DNA from 3 places in the Streptomyces sp. URMC 127 genome. Region 1 is predicted to be linked to each of the others. Evidence: riboswitches for the same ligand, from Rfam matches in the RefSeq annotation. Region 1 holds a riboswitch; each other region holds the start of a gene.
What was found. A riboswitch is a leader RNA that binds a small molecule or an ion and turns the genes downstream of it on or off. The one in region 1 is predicted to bind cobalamin.

Region 1 (5,931 bases):
CCAGCACGGCCACCACGGCCCGCAACGCGGGCTGCCGGGACGGCGGTGCGGGGCTCCACAGGGTCATGCACCAAGCGTAATCAGTCAATTACTTTGGGCGCATTCCACCGTTCGGGTGAGGCCGTCGGCGCCGGCGCGGCATCTCCCGCCGGGAACGGGGCACCTGGCCCGTATGGTCGCACAGCCCGCGGCACGGAACCCGGGCGCGCCGTACGGTCGGAGCAGGGCTTCCCCGTCCTCGGCGGCGGCCCCGAGCCACGGCAACGACGGCGGAGGAGGAGCAGGTGACGGATGCCCGGGAGAGTGCGGACCACGTCAGCGTGCATCTGACGGACTGCGGTCACCAGGATGCGGGCGCGGTCTTCGGCGTCCTTGAGGCCGCCTTCCCCGAGGCCGGGCCGCCGCGCAGCGAGACCAGCCCGGGCGCGCCCGGCGCGGGTCCGATGATCTGGTGCATGACCGTCGACACCCGCGCGCGGCGGGCGGCAGGCGGGCAGCCGCCGGGGCAGGCGCCCCTCACGGGGACGGTCACGGCCGATCTGTTCGGGGCCGCCGACCCCGTACGCCAGGTCAAGGAGGAGCTGGAGCGGGCCTTCGCCGCCGAGCACCGCGGCCACGTCTCCGGCGAGCACGAGATGGAGCTGCGGCTGCGTCTGGCGACGCGAACCGCCTCGTGAGGCGCGCCACTTCGCTCTTCCGCCACCGCGTCCCGGCAGCCTAGAGTGCACGGTGCAGCTGGTTCGCCCTGCTCGCCAGGCAGGCGCGTCGCAAGAGGGAACCCGGTGGGAATCCGGGACTGCCCCGCAGCGGTGAGCGGGAACGACCGCCGTCATACGCACTGGATCCGCGAGGGTCCGGGAAGCGACGGCCAGTAGGTGCCATACGGCGTGCCCGCGAGTCCGAAGACCTGCCAACTGCCCGTGCGCTGCCGAGCGCACGGAGATCCCGGTGACCTCGAGGGCGGGTCGGCGAACATACAGGCGGGCACACGCGGCGGCGCAACGAGCGACCGCATCGCGGCGGCGGCCCGTCCGGTCTGCCGTCCCTTCGCGCCTTCCGTCCGTCCCGGGGTCATGGACGCACGCTCGCGAAGGAGAGTTCCGTGACCAGCAAGTCCGCAGCCGCGGCAGCACAGGCCACCGTTCACGGCTATCCCCGGCAGGGGCAGGGCCGGGAACTGAAGAAGGCGATCGAGGGGTACTGGAAGGGCCGTGTCACGGCCGAAGCCCTGCAGGAGACCGCCGCCGCGCTGCGCCGCACGAACTGGCAGCAGCTCGCCGAGGCCGGTGTGCACGAAGTGCCCACGGGCGACTTCTCGTTCTACGACCACGTCCTGGACACCAGTGTGATGGTCGGTGCGATCCCCGGGCGGCACCGCGCGGCCGTCGAGGCCGGTGCCCTGGACGGCTACTTCGCCATGGCCCGTGGCACGCAGGAGGTGGCGCCGCTGGAGATGACCAAGTGGTTCGACACCAACTACCACTACCTGGTCCCCGAACTCGGCCCGGACACGGTCTTCTCCGCGGACTCCGGCAAGCAGGTCGCGGAGCTGAAGGAGGCCCTGGCGCTCGGCCTGACGGCCCGTCCGGTGCTCGTCGGCCCGGTCACGTACCTGCTGCTGGCCAAGCCCGCGCCCGGCGTCGCCGCCGGCTTCGAGCCGCTCACCCTCCTCGACCGGCTGCTGCCGGTGTACGCGGAGGTCCTCGCCGACCTGCGGGCCGCGGGCGCCGCATGGGTGCAGCTCGACGAGCCCGCCCTGGTGCAGGACCGCTCCCCGGCCGAGCTGAACGCCGCCGCCCGCGCCTACCGCGAGCTGGGCGGTCTCACCGACCGGCCCCGGCTGCTGGTCGCCTCGTACTTCGACCGGCTCGGCGAGGCCCTGCCGGTCCTCGCCAAAGCGCCCGTCGAAGGCCTCGCGCTGGACTTCACCGGACCCGCCGCCGCCAACCTCGGCGACCTCGCGGCCGCCGGCGGGCTGCCCGGCAAGCGGCTCGTGGCCGGCGTCGTCGACGGCCGCAACGTGTGGATCAACGACTTCGAGAAGTCCCTGTCCGTCCTCGGCACCCTCCTCGGCCTCGCCGGCCGGGTCGACGTCGCGCCGTCCTGCTCCCTGCTGCACGTGCCGCTGGACGCGGCGGCCGAGCGGGACATCGACCCGCAGATCGCCCGCTGGCTCGCGTTCGCCCGCCAGAAGACCGCCGAAGTGGTCACCCTGGCCCGCGGCCTGGCCGAGGGCCCGGACACCGTCGCGGCCGCCCTGGCCGCCAACCGCGCCGACCTGGCCTCGCGGGCCGGCTCCGCCATCACCCGCGACCCGGCCGTGCGCGCCCGCGCCGCGGCCGTCACCGAGGCCGACTGCCGCCGCTCACAGCCGTACGAGCAGCGGGCCGCCGCCCAGCGGGCCCACCTCGGCCTGCCCCTGCTGCCGGTCACCACCATCGGCTCCTTCCCGCAGACCACGGAGCTGCGCACGGCGCGCGCCGACCTGCGGTCCGGCCGGATGGACGAGGAGGCGTACGAGGAGCGCATCAAGGCCGAGATCCGTGAGGTCCTCGCCTTCCAGGAGAAGGCCGGCATCGACGTGCTCGTGCACGGCGAGCCCGAGCGCAACGACATGGTGCAGTACTTCGCCGAGCAGCTGACGGGCTATCTGGCCACGCAGCACGGCTGGGTCCAGTCGTACGGCACGCGCTACGTCCGGCCGCCGATCCTGGCCGGTGACATCTCCCGCCCCGAGCCGATGACGGTGCGCTGGACCCGCTACGCCCAGTCGGTGGCGGGCAAGCCCGTCAAGGGCATGCTGACCGGCCCGGTCACCATGCTCGCCTGGTCGTTCGTCCGTGACGACCAGCCGCTCGGCGAGACCGCCCGCCAGGTCGCCCTCGCCCTGCGCGACGAGGTCGCCGACCTGGAGGCCGCGGGCACGTCGGTGATCCAGGTGGACGAGCCCGCGCTGCGCGAGACGCTGCCGCTGCGCGCCGCCGGCCACGCCGCGTACCTGGCGTGGGCGACGGAGGCCTTCCGCCTCACCACCGCCGGCGTCCGGCCGGACACACAGATCCACACGCACATGTGCTACGCGGAGTTCGGCGACATCCTGCGGGCCATCGACGACCTCGACGCCGACGTCATCAGCCTGGAGGCCGCCCGCTCGCACATGCAGGTCGCCGCCGAGCTGGCCACGGCGGGCTACCCGCGCGAGGTCGGGCCCGGCGTCTACGACATCCACTCCCCGCGCGTCCCCGGCGCGGACGAGGCCGCGGCGCTGCTGCGCAAGGGCCTGGAGGCGATCCCCGGCGAGCGGCTGTGGGTCAACCCCGACTGCGGACTGAAGACCCGCGGCTGGCCCGAGGTCCGGGCCTCGCTGGAGAACCTGGTCGCGGCGGCGCGGCAGGTGCGGGCGGAGCTGCCCGGAGGTGCTGCCTGACGGAACCTTTGCTGAGAGCCTGACTTCCTCAGAACCCGCGGGAGGGGGCGGGCGCCGGTGCGATCCGGCGCCCGCCCCCTCCTGTCGTGCCGTCAGCGCGCGGGCAGGATCCGGTCGAGGTGGTAGTCCAGCGTCGCCCGCACGTCGGCGAGGGTGCGCCGGCCGTGGAGCACGTCCATCCCCAAACCCGTCGCCCCGGATACCAGCAGGTCCGCCTCCCGGTCGGGGTCGAGGCCGGGCGGGGGGCCGTCCGCCGCGTGCGCCTGCCGGATCAGGCCGGCGACGAGCTCCTCCACGGGCCGGCCGGCGTGCAGGAAGACTTCGGCCAGGGCGGGGTCGTTCAGGCTGCGCACGTAGTACGCGACGAAGACGCGCAGCGCCCGGCCGCGCTGCTCGTCCAGCGGCAGGAACTCGCCGAGGACGGCGCCCAGGACGGCCCGCGGGTCCGGCGGGCCGGCGAGCCGGGCCATGCGCTCCCGGGCCCGCCGCTCGTTCTCCTCGTGCAGCAGGTTCAGTGCGGCCACGAGGAGGCCGTGCTTGCTCCCGAAGTGGTACTGGACCACGCGCAGGGACACGCCCGCCGCGGCCGCGACCTCCCGCATGCTGGCGGCCTCCAGGCCGCGCTCCGCGGCGATCCGCCAGACGGCCTCGGCGATCTGCTGCCGGCGCGCTCCTCCCTCGGCGCGGGCGGCGGGCTCGCCCGCCGCGGGCCGGGCCGCGGCCGCCCGGCTGCGCGCCACGGCCCGCCGCCGGTACGCCTTGGCCTGGCAGCCGCGCGAGCAGTAGACGGGCGGGCGGCCCCGGACGGCGGCGGCGAGCGGGACCCCGCAGACCCGGCATGGATTTTCGTCACGCATAAAGGCAGCCTACTCCCAGGAAAAATGCGTGATGAAACCCGACATACAACGCACACCCCTTGATACGGTCGTACCAAGAAACGGAACTCCGAGCAGAGGGGTGCATCGTGCACGAGGCCTGGTACAGGCTCATCTCCATCGTCGTGTGCGTCGTGGGCGTCTGGCAGGGCCCGCTGGCGATCGTCTACCGGCTCGTCAGCGACGACGGGGGCACGGTCATGCGGGCGGCGAACTACCTCCCGTCGCCCTGGTGCTACGTCGTGGCCGTCGTGGCGGGGCTCGTCGCGTACGGCGTGCTGGCCGTGCTCGACGCCGGGCGCAAGAAGGCGCTGGCCCGGCAGGCCGCCGCCTAGCGCTCACGGTTCCGGGTGACACCCGCCCGCCGTGCGGTTGAGATCCCGGCGCGCCGGTTACCCATCAGCCGCGGTCCCGTGAGGAAGCGGTGCCGGAGAGCCGACAGGGAGCGTGGCGGGTGAAAGAGAAGGTCCGGGATGCGGCCCTGACCGGCTTCGTGGCGCTGGACCGGCGGCTGCCGGCCGCCGAAGCGGCGAAGGCGCTGCTGCGCAAGGCGTTCCCCGACCACTGGTCGTTCCTCCTGGGGGAGCTCGCCCTCTACAGCTTCGCCGTCCTGGTGCTCACCGGCTCCTACCTCACGCTCTTCTTCGACCCGAGCATGACGCAGAGCGTGTACGCCGGGCCGTACGAGCCGCTGCGCGGCCTGCGGATGTCGCAGGCGTACCTGTCGACGCTCCAGCTGAGCTTCGAGGTGCGGGGCGGGCTGCTCATCCGCCAGGTCCACCACTGGGCCGCGCTCGTCTTCGTGGCGGCGATCGCGGTCCACATGCTCCGGATCTTCTTCACGGGCGCCTTCCGCAGGCCCCGGGAGGTGAACTGGATCGTGGGGCTGACGCTGTTCGCCCTCTCCCTCCTCGAAGGGTTCGCCGGCTACTCGCTCCCCGACGACCTGCTGTCCGGGACGGGGATGCGGACGGCGAACTCGATCGTGATGTCGATCCCCGTCGCCGGCACGTACCTGAGCTCGTTCATCTGGCGCGGGGCGTTCCCCGGGCAGCTGATCATCCCGCGGCTGTACGTCGTGCACGTGCTGTTCGTGCCGGGGGTGCTGATCGCCCTGGTGACGGTGCACCTGATGCTGGTGGTCTACCTCAAGCACACCCACTGGGCGGAGCGCGGCCGGACGAACCGCAATGCCGTCGGGCAGCCCATGTTCCCGCAGTTCGTCACGAAGTCGACGGGCCTGTTCCTGATGGTGTTCGGCGCGCTGACCGCCCTCGCCGCGCTCGCCCAGGTCAACCCCGTCTGGGCGTACGGGCCCTACCGGGCCGACCAGGTGGCGACGGACGCCCAGCCCGACTGGTACGTGGGCTTCCTGGAGGGCGCCCTGCGGGTGATGCCTCCGTGGGAGACGGTGCTGTGGGGGCACACCTTCATGTGGAACGTGCTGATCCCGACGGTCGTCCTGCCGGGCGCCCTCTTCGCGGGCCTGTACCTGTACCCCTTCCTGGAGAAGTGGGTCGCCGGGGACCGCTCGGAGCACCATCTGGCCGACCGCCCCCGCAACCAGGCCGCCCGGACCGCGCTGGGAGTGGCCGGCATCGTCTTCTACGCCGTCCTGCTGGCGGCCGG
Region 2 (5,931 bases), on a different contig from region 1:
CGCGGCCTGCATCGCCTGCGCGCGGCCTATCTCCGCGCCCTCGCGCGTCACGTACGAGTTGAGCGACATGTTCTGCGCCTTGAACGGCGCGACCTTGACGCCCTTGCGGGCCAGCCAGCGGCAGATGCCGGCCGTCACCACGCTCTTGCCCGCGTCCGAGGTGGTGCCGGCCACCAGCAGGCCCCCGCCCAGCGGGCCCGCGGGCCCGCTCCTGTCAGCCGTCACCGGCTCCTCCTTGCCGTTCTTGCCGTCGTTGCCGTCCTTGTCGTCCTTGGCGTCGTCAACAGGCTGCCCACTGCGCGGGCCGCCACCGCCGTCCCCAGGGCCAGCAGCGACACCCGGCGCGAGAGGCGTACCGCGCGCTCGATGTCGTCCGTCCGTACGGGGCGGTTCTCCGCGCCCAGTACGGGCCGGTGTTCGACGCGGCCCGCGTAGGCGAGGGTGCCGCCCAGCCGCACGCCGAGCGCGCCCGCGAACGCGGCCTCCACGGGGCCCGCGTTGGGGCTGGGGTGGCGGGAGGCGTCGCGCCGGGCCACGCGCCAGGCGCCGCGCGGGTCGGGGCCCGCGAGGATCGCGAGGGCGGCCGTGAGGCGGGCTCCGGGCCAGCCGGCGATGTCGTCCAGGCGGGCCGAGGCCCAGCCGAAGCGGCGGTAGCGGGGGGACTTGTGACCCACCATCGCGTCGAGGGTGTTCACCGCCCGGAAGCCGATCAGGCCCGGCACGCCGCCGAGCGCGCCCCACACCAGGGCGCCGACCACGGCGTCGGAGGTGTTCTCGGCCACGGACTCCACGACGGCGCGGGCGATCTGCTGGGCGTCCAGCGCCTGCGGGTCGCGGCCGCACAGGTGCGGCAGGCGCTCGCGGGCGACCTCCACGTCACCGGCGGCGAGCGCGCCCCCGACGGCGCGGGCCTCGCGGCCCAGCGACGTGCCGCCGAGCACGGCCCAGGTGGCGGCGGCGGTCAGCGCGACGTCGGCGGTACGGGAACGGGAGGCGCGTACGGCGCGGGCCAGCAGCGCGGCACCAGCCGCCGCGCCCCCGGCGCACACCAGGGTGTGCAGGGCGCCGCGGCCGCGGTCGTCGCGCCACAGGCGGCGTTCCACGGCGAGCGCGGCGCGGCCGAACGCGGCGACGGGGTGGCCGCGGCGCGGGTCGCCCAGGACGCGGTCACCGAGGAAGCCGAGCGCGGCGCCGCACGCGAAACCGATCGGATCGGCGCGCATCGGCTCAGACCGCCGTCACGCCTCGGCGAAGGGAAGCAGCGGTGCGGGGCGTTCGGTGGCGGGCGCCGGGCATGACGATGTGTCCTCACTCAGGGTCCGCGCCCTGGCTCGACGTGACCGGCGACCAGAGTCTCCTGGCTCCCGGATCCGCGCCGCCCCCGGCCTTCCGGCTCGCCGCCGTGGCCATCGCGTGGGGGAGACGCTCCCCGGTGACAGTGGCGGGACCGCGCCGGATTCGCACCGGCTTCCTCTGCTGTCGCCGTTTGGCTCCGGAAGTCCACCATGCGCCGCGGGCGCCGTCAACTCACGCCTGACCTGCCCGGACCGGCACCGGGCAGATCCTTCCCGCCGCAGTGGCGGGCAACCGGCTCGTACGTTTCCGGCGGTGCCGAACCCACCGCCGGTAGGGCACCGCCGATTACGTCCGTGGTGGTCGTTCGCCGTTGCGGCGGGAGGCTGGTTGCCCGGCGGCAACCGGGGCGACGGGCGGAAGTCCGTTCCGCCGCAGCGGCGGGTAACCCGCTCGTACGTGTCCGGCGGTGCCGGACGGACCGCGGGTGCGGGGGGTTGGCGGTACGCCGTGACGGCCGCGGGCCGTTCCTTCCGCCGCCGCGGCGAGCAACCGGCTCGTAGGTTTCCGGCGGTGCCGGACTGGCCGCTGGTACGGCACCGCCGATTACGTCCGTGGTGGTCGTTCGCCGTTGCGGCGGGAGGTTGGTTGCCCGGCGGCAACCGGGGCGACGGGCGGAAGTCCGTTCCGCCGCCGCGGCGAGGAACCCGCTCGTACGTTTCCGGCGGTGCCGGACTGACCGCGGGTGCGGGGGAGGGGTCGGCGGTACGCCGTGACGGCCGCGGGCCGTTCCTTCCGCCGCAGCGGCGGGCAACCCCCTCGTACGTGTTCGGCGGTGCCAGGCTGGCGGCGGTTGCGCGTACGCGAACGGCCGGGTCCGTAGGGGACCCGGCCGTTCGGAGCGGTGAGCGTGGTTACGCCACGATCAAGTAGATGCCGTATCCCACGGCCGCCGCGCACAGCGCGAAGCACGCGTACGCCCCGGAGCGCGCCAGCGCCCCCGCGCCCGTGCCGGAGTCCGCCGACGCCCCCGCGCGGGGCGACGTGCCCACGATGCCCAGGGTGAAGATGCCCACCAGGCCGACCGTCACCACGAGGCTGACGCCGAAGACCTGGCCGAGAGCTGCCCAGTCGATGTGCATGCGTTTCTTCCTTCAGCTCGCCGCCGCGGCGGCAGGAGCCCGCCCGGCCTCGGGGGAGGGGGAGACCGCAACGGCCGGCGGCGGGGCGACGGCCTGCAGGGCCGCGGTGACGACACCCGCCGGCTCCGCGCCGGCGACACCGTCGCGCGAGTCCAGGTCGTCGTGGGTGACCGGCTTGCGGCGCGAGGCCAGCCAGATCGCGCCGGAGACGGCCAGGCCGAGGACGGCGACGGCGGCGACGCCCCAGTTGCCCTGGTCGGCGAGGAGGGCCGCGCCACCGGCGACCAGGCCGGCCGCGGGGAGGGTCAGGCCCCAGGCCATGACCATGCGCCCGGCGGTCGACCAGCGCACGACGCCGCCCTTGCGGCCGAGCCCGGCGCCCATGATCGAGCCGGAGCAGACCTGGGTGGTGGAGAGCGCGAAGCCGATGTGCGAGGAGGCGAGGATCACGGTCGCCGCGCCGGTCTGGGCGGCGAAGCCCTGCGCGGGCTTGATGTCCGTGAGGCCCTTGCCGAGGGTCTGGATGATGCGCCAGCCGCCCAGGTACGTGCCGAGGGCGATGGCCAGGCCGGCCGAGACGATGACCCACAGCGGCGGGTCGGCGTGCGGCGCGACGACGCCGCCGGCGACGAGCGCGAGGGTGATCACACCCATGGTCTTCTGGGCGTCGTTGGTGCCGTGGGCGAGGGAGACCAGGGCGGCCGAGGCGATCTGCCCGGCGCGGTAGCCCTTGGCGGTCTCGCGCTCGTCGCGCCCGCGGGCGAGCCGGTAGGTGAGCCGGGTCGCGCACCAGGCGGCGAGGCCGGCCACGATCGGCGCGGCGACGGCGGGGATGAGGACCTTCATGACGACCTTGTCGGCGTTGACCGCGTCGAAGCCGACGGAGACGACCGTCGCGCCGATGAGGCCGCCGAAGAGGGCGTGGGAGGAGCTGGAGGGCAGACCGGCGAGCCAGGTCAGCAGGTTCCAGACGATCGCACCGACCAGACCCGCAAAGATGATCTCCGGTCTGATGCCCGCGCTCTCGTCGATGATCCCGCCGGAGATCGTCTTGGCGACCTCCACGGACAGGAACGCGCCGACGAGGTTCAGCACCGCCGACATCGCCACCGCGACCTTCGGCTTGAGCGCGCCGGTGGAGATGGTGGTGGCCATGGCGTTGGCCGTGTCGTGGAAGCCGTTCGTAAAGTCGAACACCAAGGCCGTGACGATCACGATCCCGATGAGAAGCGTGATGTGTTCCATTCACCCAGGCAATCAGCTCGATGGTCAGTACAGCGGGGACCGTAAAGACCTTGGGTGAACGGAAGGTGAACTGATCCGGGCGGGGTAGTGGCGTGAACCGGAGGCGGCGAACGGATGCGGACGGATGCGGAGGGGTGGAGAACGATGAGGGAGACCGAGCAGATCCGCCGGACGTGGGCCGATGTCCTGGCCACGGCCCGCCGGACCACGGCCGAGGGCCTTGTCGTGGGCACGTCGGGGAACGTCTCGGCGCGGGCCGGAGATGTCGTCGTCGTCACACCGAGCGGCATCCCCTACGACCGGCTGACCGCGCGCGACGTGGTCGCCGTCGACCTGGAGGGCCGCCCGCTCCTCGGCGACCTCGCCCCCACCAGCGAGCTGCCCCTGCACCTGGCGGTCTACCGCGCCACGGACGCCGCCGCGATCGTGCACACGCACGCCGTCCACGCGACGGCGGTCTCCACGCTGGTCGACGAGCTGCCGCTGATCCACTACGTGGCCGGGGCGCTCGGCGGGCCGGTGCGCGTCGCCCCGTACGCCCTCTACGGCAGCGACGAGCTGGCCGCGCACGCCCTGGAGGCTCTCGCGGGCCGCACCGGCTGCCTGCTGCGCAACCACGGCACCCTCACCTACGGCGCGAGCCTCGACCAGGCCTACGACCGCACCGCCCAGCTGGAGTGGATGTGCCGGGTCTGGCTCACGGCCTCCTCCGTCCCCGGCCGGGCCCCGACGCTCCTGTCCCCTGACCAGGCGGCCCGGGCGACGGAGAAGCTCCGCGGCTACGGCGCGCGGGGCTGAGCCGGCGGCCGGCCGGGCGCGGTACGGCACCGCCGGCCTACCCCGTAGCGCCCTCTCGCCACGGCGGCGGGAAGGAATCCGCCCGCCGCCGTGGCGAGGCCCCCGCCGCGAGGGCCCCCGGAACGCCCGGCCGGCCCGGGGCCAGGGCGCCGGGCCGCCCCGCGCAGCGGCCCCGCCCACTGGCCGTCGTCGCCCGCGCCGCCCACACTGGAGGGCATGGGCATACGGACCACGGCAACCGTGGCCGCCGCCACGGCGATCAGCGCCGGCGCAGCCGCCCTCGCGGCCGGCCGGTACGCCTCCGACGCCGCCCTGCGCGCGTCCCCCGGCGGCCCTCCGCCCGACCAGCCGCGGCTCACCGTCCACTCCGCCGACGGCGACCGCATCACCCTCACCCGTCACCAGGCCTCGCTGCGCCCCGGCACGTACGGGCTGACCGGGCCCGGCCTGCACGCCGTCGTCGGCCCCGTCGTCCAGGACGCCGAGCACTCCTCGTCCGCCGTCGTCCGCCGCCTGGTGCGGGTCACGCGCGGCGCGCCGGAGCGGGGCGACCGGGTGTGGCTCACCCCGCAGCTCCACGCCGGGAACCCCCGCGACACCCTGGGCCTCGACCACGCCGACGTCACCGTCCCCGGCGAGCTCGGGCCGCTTCCGGCCTGGTTCCTGCCCGCCGCCCGGGACACCTGGGTGATCACCGTGCACGGCCTCGGGATGACCCGCGAGCAGCCCATGGTCGTCATGCCGTTCCTGCACCGCCTGCGGCTGCCGGTCCTCGCGCTCGCCTACCGGGGCGACCCCGGGGCGCCCCGGCCACCGGACGGAATCAGCCGTTTCGGGCTCGCCGAATGGCATGATCTCGCCGCTGCCGTCCGCTATGCCCTGGCCCACGGTGCCCGCCGCGTCGTCGTCCACGGCTGGTCCACCGGCGCGACCATGGCCCTGCTGGCCGTCACCGACCCGGAGCTGCGCCCCCACATCAGCGGCATCGTCATGGACTCGCCGGTGCTCGACTGGCCGGCCGCTCTGCACGCGATGGCCGCCGCCCGCGGTGTGCCCGCCCCCCTGCTTCCGCTCGCCGTGCACGCCGCCCGCGGCCGGACCGGAATCGCCCCCGACGCGCTCGACCGCCTCCGGAACCCGGCCCGGCTCGCCGTGCCGGCCCTCCTCGCCCACGGCCCCGACGACACCGTCGCCCCGTGGCGCACGTCACGCGAACTCGCGGCCGGCCGCCCCGATCTGATCGTCCTGCACACCGTCCGGCAGGCTCCGCACGCGGCGATGTGGAACGCCTCCCCTGAGCGTTACGAAGAGGCGCTGCGGAGGTTCCTCATCCCCTTCATGTGACGCTCCCAGGGCCTCCAAGCTGCCCTGATTCAGCGGCAGGAAGTGAATGGTGGACAGCTGGACAATTGATTCCGATTGGGTTTTCGGAGCGTCAGCGGCAAGACTGCTC
Region 3 (5,931 bases), on a different contig from region 1:
CAACCTCGACGAATGGGGGCTGGGCGGCCGCTCGTTCGGCACCTGGATCACCTGGTTCCTGCTGGGCGGCGACCTCTACACCGCCTACACGTTCGTCGCCGTCCCGGCGGCGATCTACGCGGGCGGCGCGGCCGGCTTCTTCGCGGTCCCGTACACGATCCTGTGCTATCCCCTGGTCTTCACCTTCCTGCCCCGCCTGTGGTCGGTCGCCCACAAGCACGGCTACGTGACCTCGTCGGACTTCGTCCGCGGCCGGTTCGGCTCCAAGGGCCTCTCGCTCGCCCTCGCGCTGACCGGCATCCTCGCGACGATGCCGTACATCGCGCTCCAGCTCGTGGGCATCCAGGCGGTGCTGGACGTGCTGGGCGTGGGCGGCGGCTCGAACTGGTTTATGAAGGACCTGCCGCTGCTCATCGCGTTCGGCGTGCTCGCGGCGTACACGTACTCCTCCGGGCTGCGGGCGCCCGCGCTGATCGCCTTCGTCAAGGACGCGCTGATCTACATCGTGATCATCGTGGCGATCATCTACATCCCCATCAAGCTGGGCGGTTTCGACCACATCTTCGCCAAGGCGGGCGAAGCGTTCGCGGTGAAGAACCCGGACACGGGCAAGCCGCGCGGCGCGCTGGTGAGCGGCCCGGACGCGCAGTGGGCGTACGCGACGCTCGCGCTCGGCTCGGCGATGGCGCTCTTCCTCTACCCGCACTCGGTGACCGCCGTTCTCTCCGGCAAAGGCCGCAACGTCATCCGCCGCAACACGACGATCCTGCCGCTGTACTCCCTGATGCTGGGCCTGCTCGCGATGCTCGGCTTCATGGCCATCGCGGCGGGGATCAAGGTGAAGAACGGCCAGCTCGCGATCCCCCAGCTGTTCGAGGACATGTTCCCGGACTGGTTCACGGGGGTGGCCTTCGCGGCGATCGGGATCGGCGCCCTGGTCCCGGCCGCGATCATGTCGATCGCTGCCGCGAACCTTTTCACCCGCAACATCTACAAGGACTTCATCAAGCCGGACGCCACGCCCGCGCACGAGGCGAAGGTCTCCAAGCTCGCCTCGCTGCTGGTGAAGGTCGGCGCGCTCGTCTTCGTGCTCACCATGGACAAAACGGTCGCCATCAACTTCCAGCTGCTCGGCGGCATCTGGATCCTGCAGACGGTCCCGGCGCTCGTGGGTGGGCTCTTCACCCGCTGGTTCCACCGCTGGGCCCTGCTGGCCGGCTGGGCGGCGGGCATGGTCTACGGCACCTGGAAGGCGTACGACACGCCGAGCGCCACCCAGGATCATTTCGGAAATACCAACCTCATCCCGCTTATCGGAGAAAAGGGCTATATCGGCCTCACGGCGTTCGTGCTCAATGTGATCGTCGTCATCGTCCTGACCGTCGTCCTGAAGGCGCTCGGCGCGCCGGACGGCACGGACGAGACCACGGCGGCGGACTACACCGCGGACGCCGGCGACCCGGGGGTGCAGCGGGAGCTCCCGCCGGCCACCGCGGGAGTCCCGGGCGGCCACTAGAACGAACGCCTGCGGGCGCCGGGACGATCCCCACCCGGCACCGGAGCGACCCCCGGCGGGCGCCGGGACGACCTTCGGCCGGGCGCCCGGCCCGCGGGGCCGGCAGGGCCGCCACGACCCCTCTTCAGGGGGCGTGGCGGCCCTTTTCCGCGCCCCGCGCCGAAGGGTCCGGTCCGGCCCTTCAGGGACCCTCCCGCGGCCCCCGGAGGGCCCGCGAGCGGCCTCCGCCCGGCATTCGAACCCACCCTCAACACCGGGGCCTGATAACACATTCCGACCCATGCGCTTACCGCGCGACACAACATGTGGGGGCGCGTGCGGGGGGCGGCACTAGATGTATGCTCGTCCTCGCTGTCGTCGCAGGGGAATCCGGTGGAAATCCGGAACTGTCCCGCAACGGTGCATGTATGCCGTTAAGCCGCGCATGCAGGAGTCCGAAGACCTGCCGGCAGCACGCCCTCCACCGAGCCTGCCCTGGGCTCGGCTATGGGCGTTGAATTCGTCCGGGCCTCGCGGGTTGGGCCGGCGGACGCCTACGAGGCATGCCCTGCGCATCAGGCATGCCCGTACGCGCCCGTCGTGCTCTCCCCGCGGCCCACCCAGCCGAGCGAGGGAGAGCCTCAGTGACCATCGCGCCCGCCGATCCGGTCTCAGCGACTGCGGAAGCGACCGGCGGCCCCGGGACCGCGCTGCTGCGCACCCTGACCGACCTCACCGCCGACCTTCCCGCCACCGACCCGGGCAAGGTCGCCGCTGCCGCGCTGCGGGGCCGGAGCGCCACCTCGGACGAGGCCGAGCTCCGCTCCCTCGCCACCGAGGCCGCCGCGGGCCTGATCGCCGAGGAGCCCGAGTACTCCCGCCTCGCCGCGCGCCTGCTCACCCGCGCGATCGCCGACGAGGCCGCCGGCCAGGGCGCCACCTCCTTCTCGGCCTCGGTCGCCGTGGGCCACCGGGAGGGCCTGATCGCGGACGAGACCGCCGCGTTCGTCGCCGCCCACGCCGCGCGCCTCGACGAGCTCGTCGAGAAGGCCCTCGCCGACGGCGCCGACGACCGCTTCGGCTACTTCGGCCTGCGCACCCTGCACAGCCGCTACCTGCTGCGCCACCCGATCACCCGCGACGTGATCGAGACCCCGCAGCACTTCCTGCTGCGCGTGGCCTGCGGCCTGGCCGAGGACCACTCCGAGCGCGCCCTCGCCGACGTCGCCGAGCTGTACGGCCTGACGAGCTCCCTGTCGTACCTGCCGTCCTCGCCGACCCTGTTCAACTCCGGCACCCGCCACCCGCAGATGTCGTCCTGCTACCTGCTGGACTCCCCGCTGGACGAGCTGGACTCCATCTACGACCGCTACCACCAGGTGGCGCGCCTGTCGAAGCACGCGGGCGGCATCGGCCTATCGTACTCGCGCATCCGCTCGCGCGGCTCGCTGATCCGCGGCACCAACGGCCACTCCAACGGCATCGTGCCGTTCCTGCGCACCCTCGACGCCTCCGTCGCCGCGGTCAACCAGGGCGGCCGCCGCAAGGGCGCCGCCTGCGTCTACCTGGAGACGTGGCACGCCGACATCGAGGAGTTCCTGGAGCTCCGCGACAACACCGGCGAAGAGGCCCGCCGCACCCACAACCTCAACATCGCGCACTGGATCCCGGACGAGTTCATGCGCCGCGTCGAGGCCGACGCCGAGTGGTCGCTGTTCTCCCCCGCCGACACGCCCGACCTGGTCGACCTCTACGGCGACGAGTTCGACGCCGCCTACCGCGCCTACGAGGCCGCGGGCAAGGCCGTCAAGACCATCCCGGCCCGCGTCCTGTACGCCCGCATGATGCGCACCCTCGCGCAGACCGGCAACGGCTGGATGACGTTCAAGGACGCCGCCAACCGCACCGCCAACCAGACGGCCGAGAAGGGCGCGGTCGTCCACTCCTCGAACCTCTGCACCGAGATCCTCGAGGTCACGGACGACGGCGAGACCGCGGTGTGCAACCTGGGCTCGGTCAACCTCGCGCAGCACCTCGGCGCCGACGGCGAGATGGACTGGGAGAAGCTCGACCGCACCGTCCGTACGGCCGTCACCTTCCTCGACCGCGTCGTGGACATCAACTTCTACCCGACCGAGCAGGCCGGCAGCTCCAACAGCCGCTGGCGCCCGGTGGGCCTGGGCCTGATGGGCCTGCAGGACGTCTTCTTCCGCCTGCGCCTGCCCTTCGACTCGGCCGAGGCGAAGGCCCTGTCCACCAAGATCTCCGAGCGGATCATGCTCGCGGCGTACGAGGCCTCCGCCGACCTCGCCGAGCGCAACGGCCCGCACCCGGCCTGGTCCGCGACCCGCACCGCCCGCGGCGTGCTGCACCCGGACCACTACCCCAACGCCGTCGCCGCGTGGGAGGAGCGCTGGGAGGCCCTGCGCGCCCGCATCGCCGAGGTCGGCATGCGCAACTCGCTGCTGCTCGCCATCGCCCCCACGGCGACCATCGCCTCCATCGCGGGCGTGTACGAGTGCATCGAGCCGCAGGTCTCCAACCTCTTCAAGCGCGAGACGCTCTCGGGTGAGTTCCTGCAGGTCAACACCTACCTGGTGGAGGACCTCAAGAAGCTCGGCGTGTGGGACCGCACCACCCGCGACGCCATGACCGAGGCCAACGGCTCGATCCAGGACATGAAGTGGATTCCGCAGGAGGTGCGCGACCTGTACCGCACCGCCTGGGAGATCCCGCAGCGCGCCCTGATCGACATGGCCGCGGCCCGTACGCCGTACCTGGACCAGAGCCAGTCGCTGAACCTCTTCATGGCCTCGCCCACCATCGGCAAGCTCAGCTCGATGTACGCGTACGCCTGGAAGCAGGGCATCAAGACGACGTACTACCTGCGCTCGCGCCCGGCCACCCGGATCGCCCGCGCGGCGTCCGGCGGTGCCGCCGCCCCCGCCACCATCCCCGTGCAGCAGGCCGCGCCCGACGCGGACGCCATCGCCTGCTCCCTTGAGAACCCCGAGTCCTGCGAGGCCTGCCAGTGACCACCGCGCCCGAACGCCCCAAGAACCTGCTCGACCCGGGCTTCGAGCTGACCCTGCGCCCGATGCGGTACCCGGACTTCTACGACCGCTACCGCGACGCGATCAAGAACACCTGGACCGTCGAGGAGGTCGACCTCCACTCGGACGTCGCCGACCTCGCCAAGCTCTCCCCGGGTGAGCAGCACATGATCGGCCGTCTGGTCGCGTTCTTCGCGACCGGCGACTCGATCGTGGCGAACAACCTCGTGCTGACGCTGTACAAGCACATCAACTCGCCCGAGGCGCGCCTGTACCTGTCGCGGCAGCTGTTCGAGGAGGCCGTGCACGTCCAGTTCTATCTGACGCTGCTCGACACCTACCTGCCCGACCCGGACGAGCGCGCGGCGGCCTTCGCGGCCGTGGAGAACATCCCCTCCATCCGCGACAAGGCGCAGTTCTCCTTCAAGTGGATCAACGAGGTCGAGAAGCTGGAGAGCCTGCAGACGAAGGCCGACCGCCGTCGCTTCCTGCTCAACCTCATCTGCTTCGCCGCGTGCATCGAGGGCCTGTTCTTCTACGGCGCCTTCGCCTACGTGTACTGGTTCCGCAGCCGCGGCCTGCTGCACGGCCTCGCGACCGGCACCAACTGGGTGTTCCGCGACGAGTCCATGCACATGGACTTCGCGTTCTCCGTCGTGGACACCGTCCGCGAGGAGGAGCCGGACCTGTTCGACGACGAGCTCCAGCAGCAGGTCACGGACATGCTGAAGGAGGCCGTCGAGTGCGAGCTGCAGTTCGCCCGTGACCTGTGCGGCGAGGGCCTGCCGGGCATGAACACCGAGTCCATGCGCGAGTACCTGCAGTGCGTCGCCGACCAGCGCCTGCAGCGCCTGGGCATCGCCCCGGTGTTCGGCTCGGAGAACCCGTTCTCCTTCATGGAGCTGCAGAACGTCCAGGAGCTGACCAACTTCTTCGAGCGCCGCGCCTCCGCGTACCAGGTGGCCGTCGAGGGCACGGTCGGCTTCGACGAGGAGTTCTAGAACACCGTTGCTCGCGACAACGGCGAGGGCCCGTACGGAACACGTTCCGTACGGGCCCTCGCCGTATGCGTCAGTCGTTGGCGACGACCGGGTACCACGGCGTGCCCTCTTCCATCTGCCGCAGGGCGTCCTTGCGCTCGCGCTTGGAGAGGCGGTCGATGTAGAGCCGGCCGTAGAGGTGGTCGGTCTCGTGCTGCAGGCAGCGGGCGAAGTAGCCGGTGCCCCGGACGCGGATGGGATTGCCCTTGGCGTCCTGGCCGCGGACGACGGCGTAGTCGGGGCGGGCGAGGGAGGCGTAGGCCGTGGGGACGGAGAGGCAGCCCTCGTTGGAGTCGTCCAGGACCCGGCGGTCTGCCGGGAGGTCCTCCAGGACGGGGTTGCA

Region 2: another riboswitch for cobalamin. It lies ahead of ACSNOH_RS08830 (cobalamin biosynthesis protein); the one in region 1 lies ahead of metE (5-methyltetrahydropteroyltriglutamate--homocysteine S-methyltransferase).
Region 3: another riboswitch for cobalamin. It lies ahead of ACSNOH_RS29070 (ribonucleoside-diphosphate reductase subunit alpha); the one in region 1 lies ahead of metE (5-methyltetrahydropteroyltriglutamate--homocysteine S-methyltransferase).

What each region holds. Positions count from the first base shown of each region.
Region 1 is NZ_JBPQTW010000124.1:220-6,150, forward strand. Features, by position in the region: partial or broken gene ACSNOH_RS22590 (hypothetical protein) at 1-67, opposite strand, end outside; gene ACSNOH_RS22595 (hypothetical protein) at 285-677, shown strand; cobalamin riboswitch at 719-929, shown strand; gene metE (5-methyltetrahydropteroyltriglutamate--homocysteine S-methyltransferase) at 1,103-3,427, shown strand; gene ACSNOH_RS22605 (TetR/AcrR family transcriptional regulator) at 3,520-4,284, opposite strand; gene ACSNOH_RS22610 (hypothetical protein) at 4,392-4,637, shown strand; gene qcrB (cytochrome bc1 complex cytochrome b subunit) at 4,757-5,931, shown strand, end outside.
Region 2 is NZ_JBPQTW010000025.1:13,406-19,336, forward strand. Features, by position in the region: gene ACSNOH_RS08825 (cobyric acid synthase) at 1-192, opposite strand, end outside; gene ACSNOH_RS08830 (cobalamin biosynthesis protein) at 222-1,223, opposite strand; cobalamin riboswitch at 1,352-1,473, opposite strand; gene ACSNOH_RS08835 (hypothetical protein) at 2,208-2,435, opposite strand; gene ACSNOH_RS08840 (anion permease) at 2,448-3,680, opposite strand; gene ACSNOH_RS08845 (class II aldolase/adducin family protein) at 3,825-4,478, shown strand; gene ACSNOH_RS08850 (alpha/beta hydrolase) at 4,695-5,822, shown strand.
Region 3 is NZ_JBPQTW010000216.1:1,705-7,635, forward strand. Features, by position in the region: gene mctP (monocarboxylate uptake permease MctP) at 1-1,516, shown strand, start outside; cobalamin riboswitch at 1,851-1,980, shown strand; gene ACSNOH_RS29070 (ribonucleoside-diphosphate reductase subunit alpha) at 2,140-4,530, shown strand; gene ACSNOH_RS29075 (ribonucleotide-diphosphate reductase subunit beta) at 4,593-5,549, shown strand; gene def (peptide deformylase) at 5,620-5,931, opposite strand, start outside.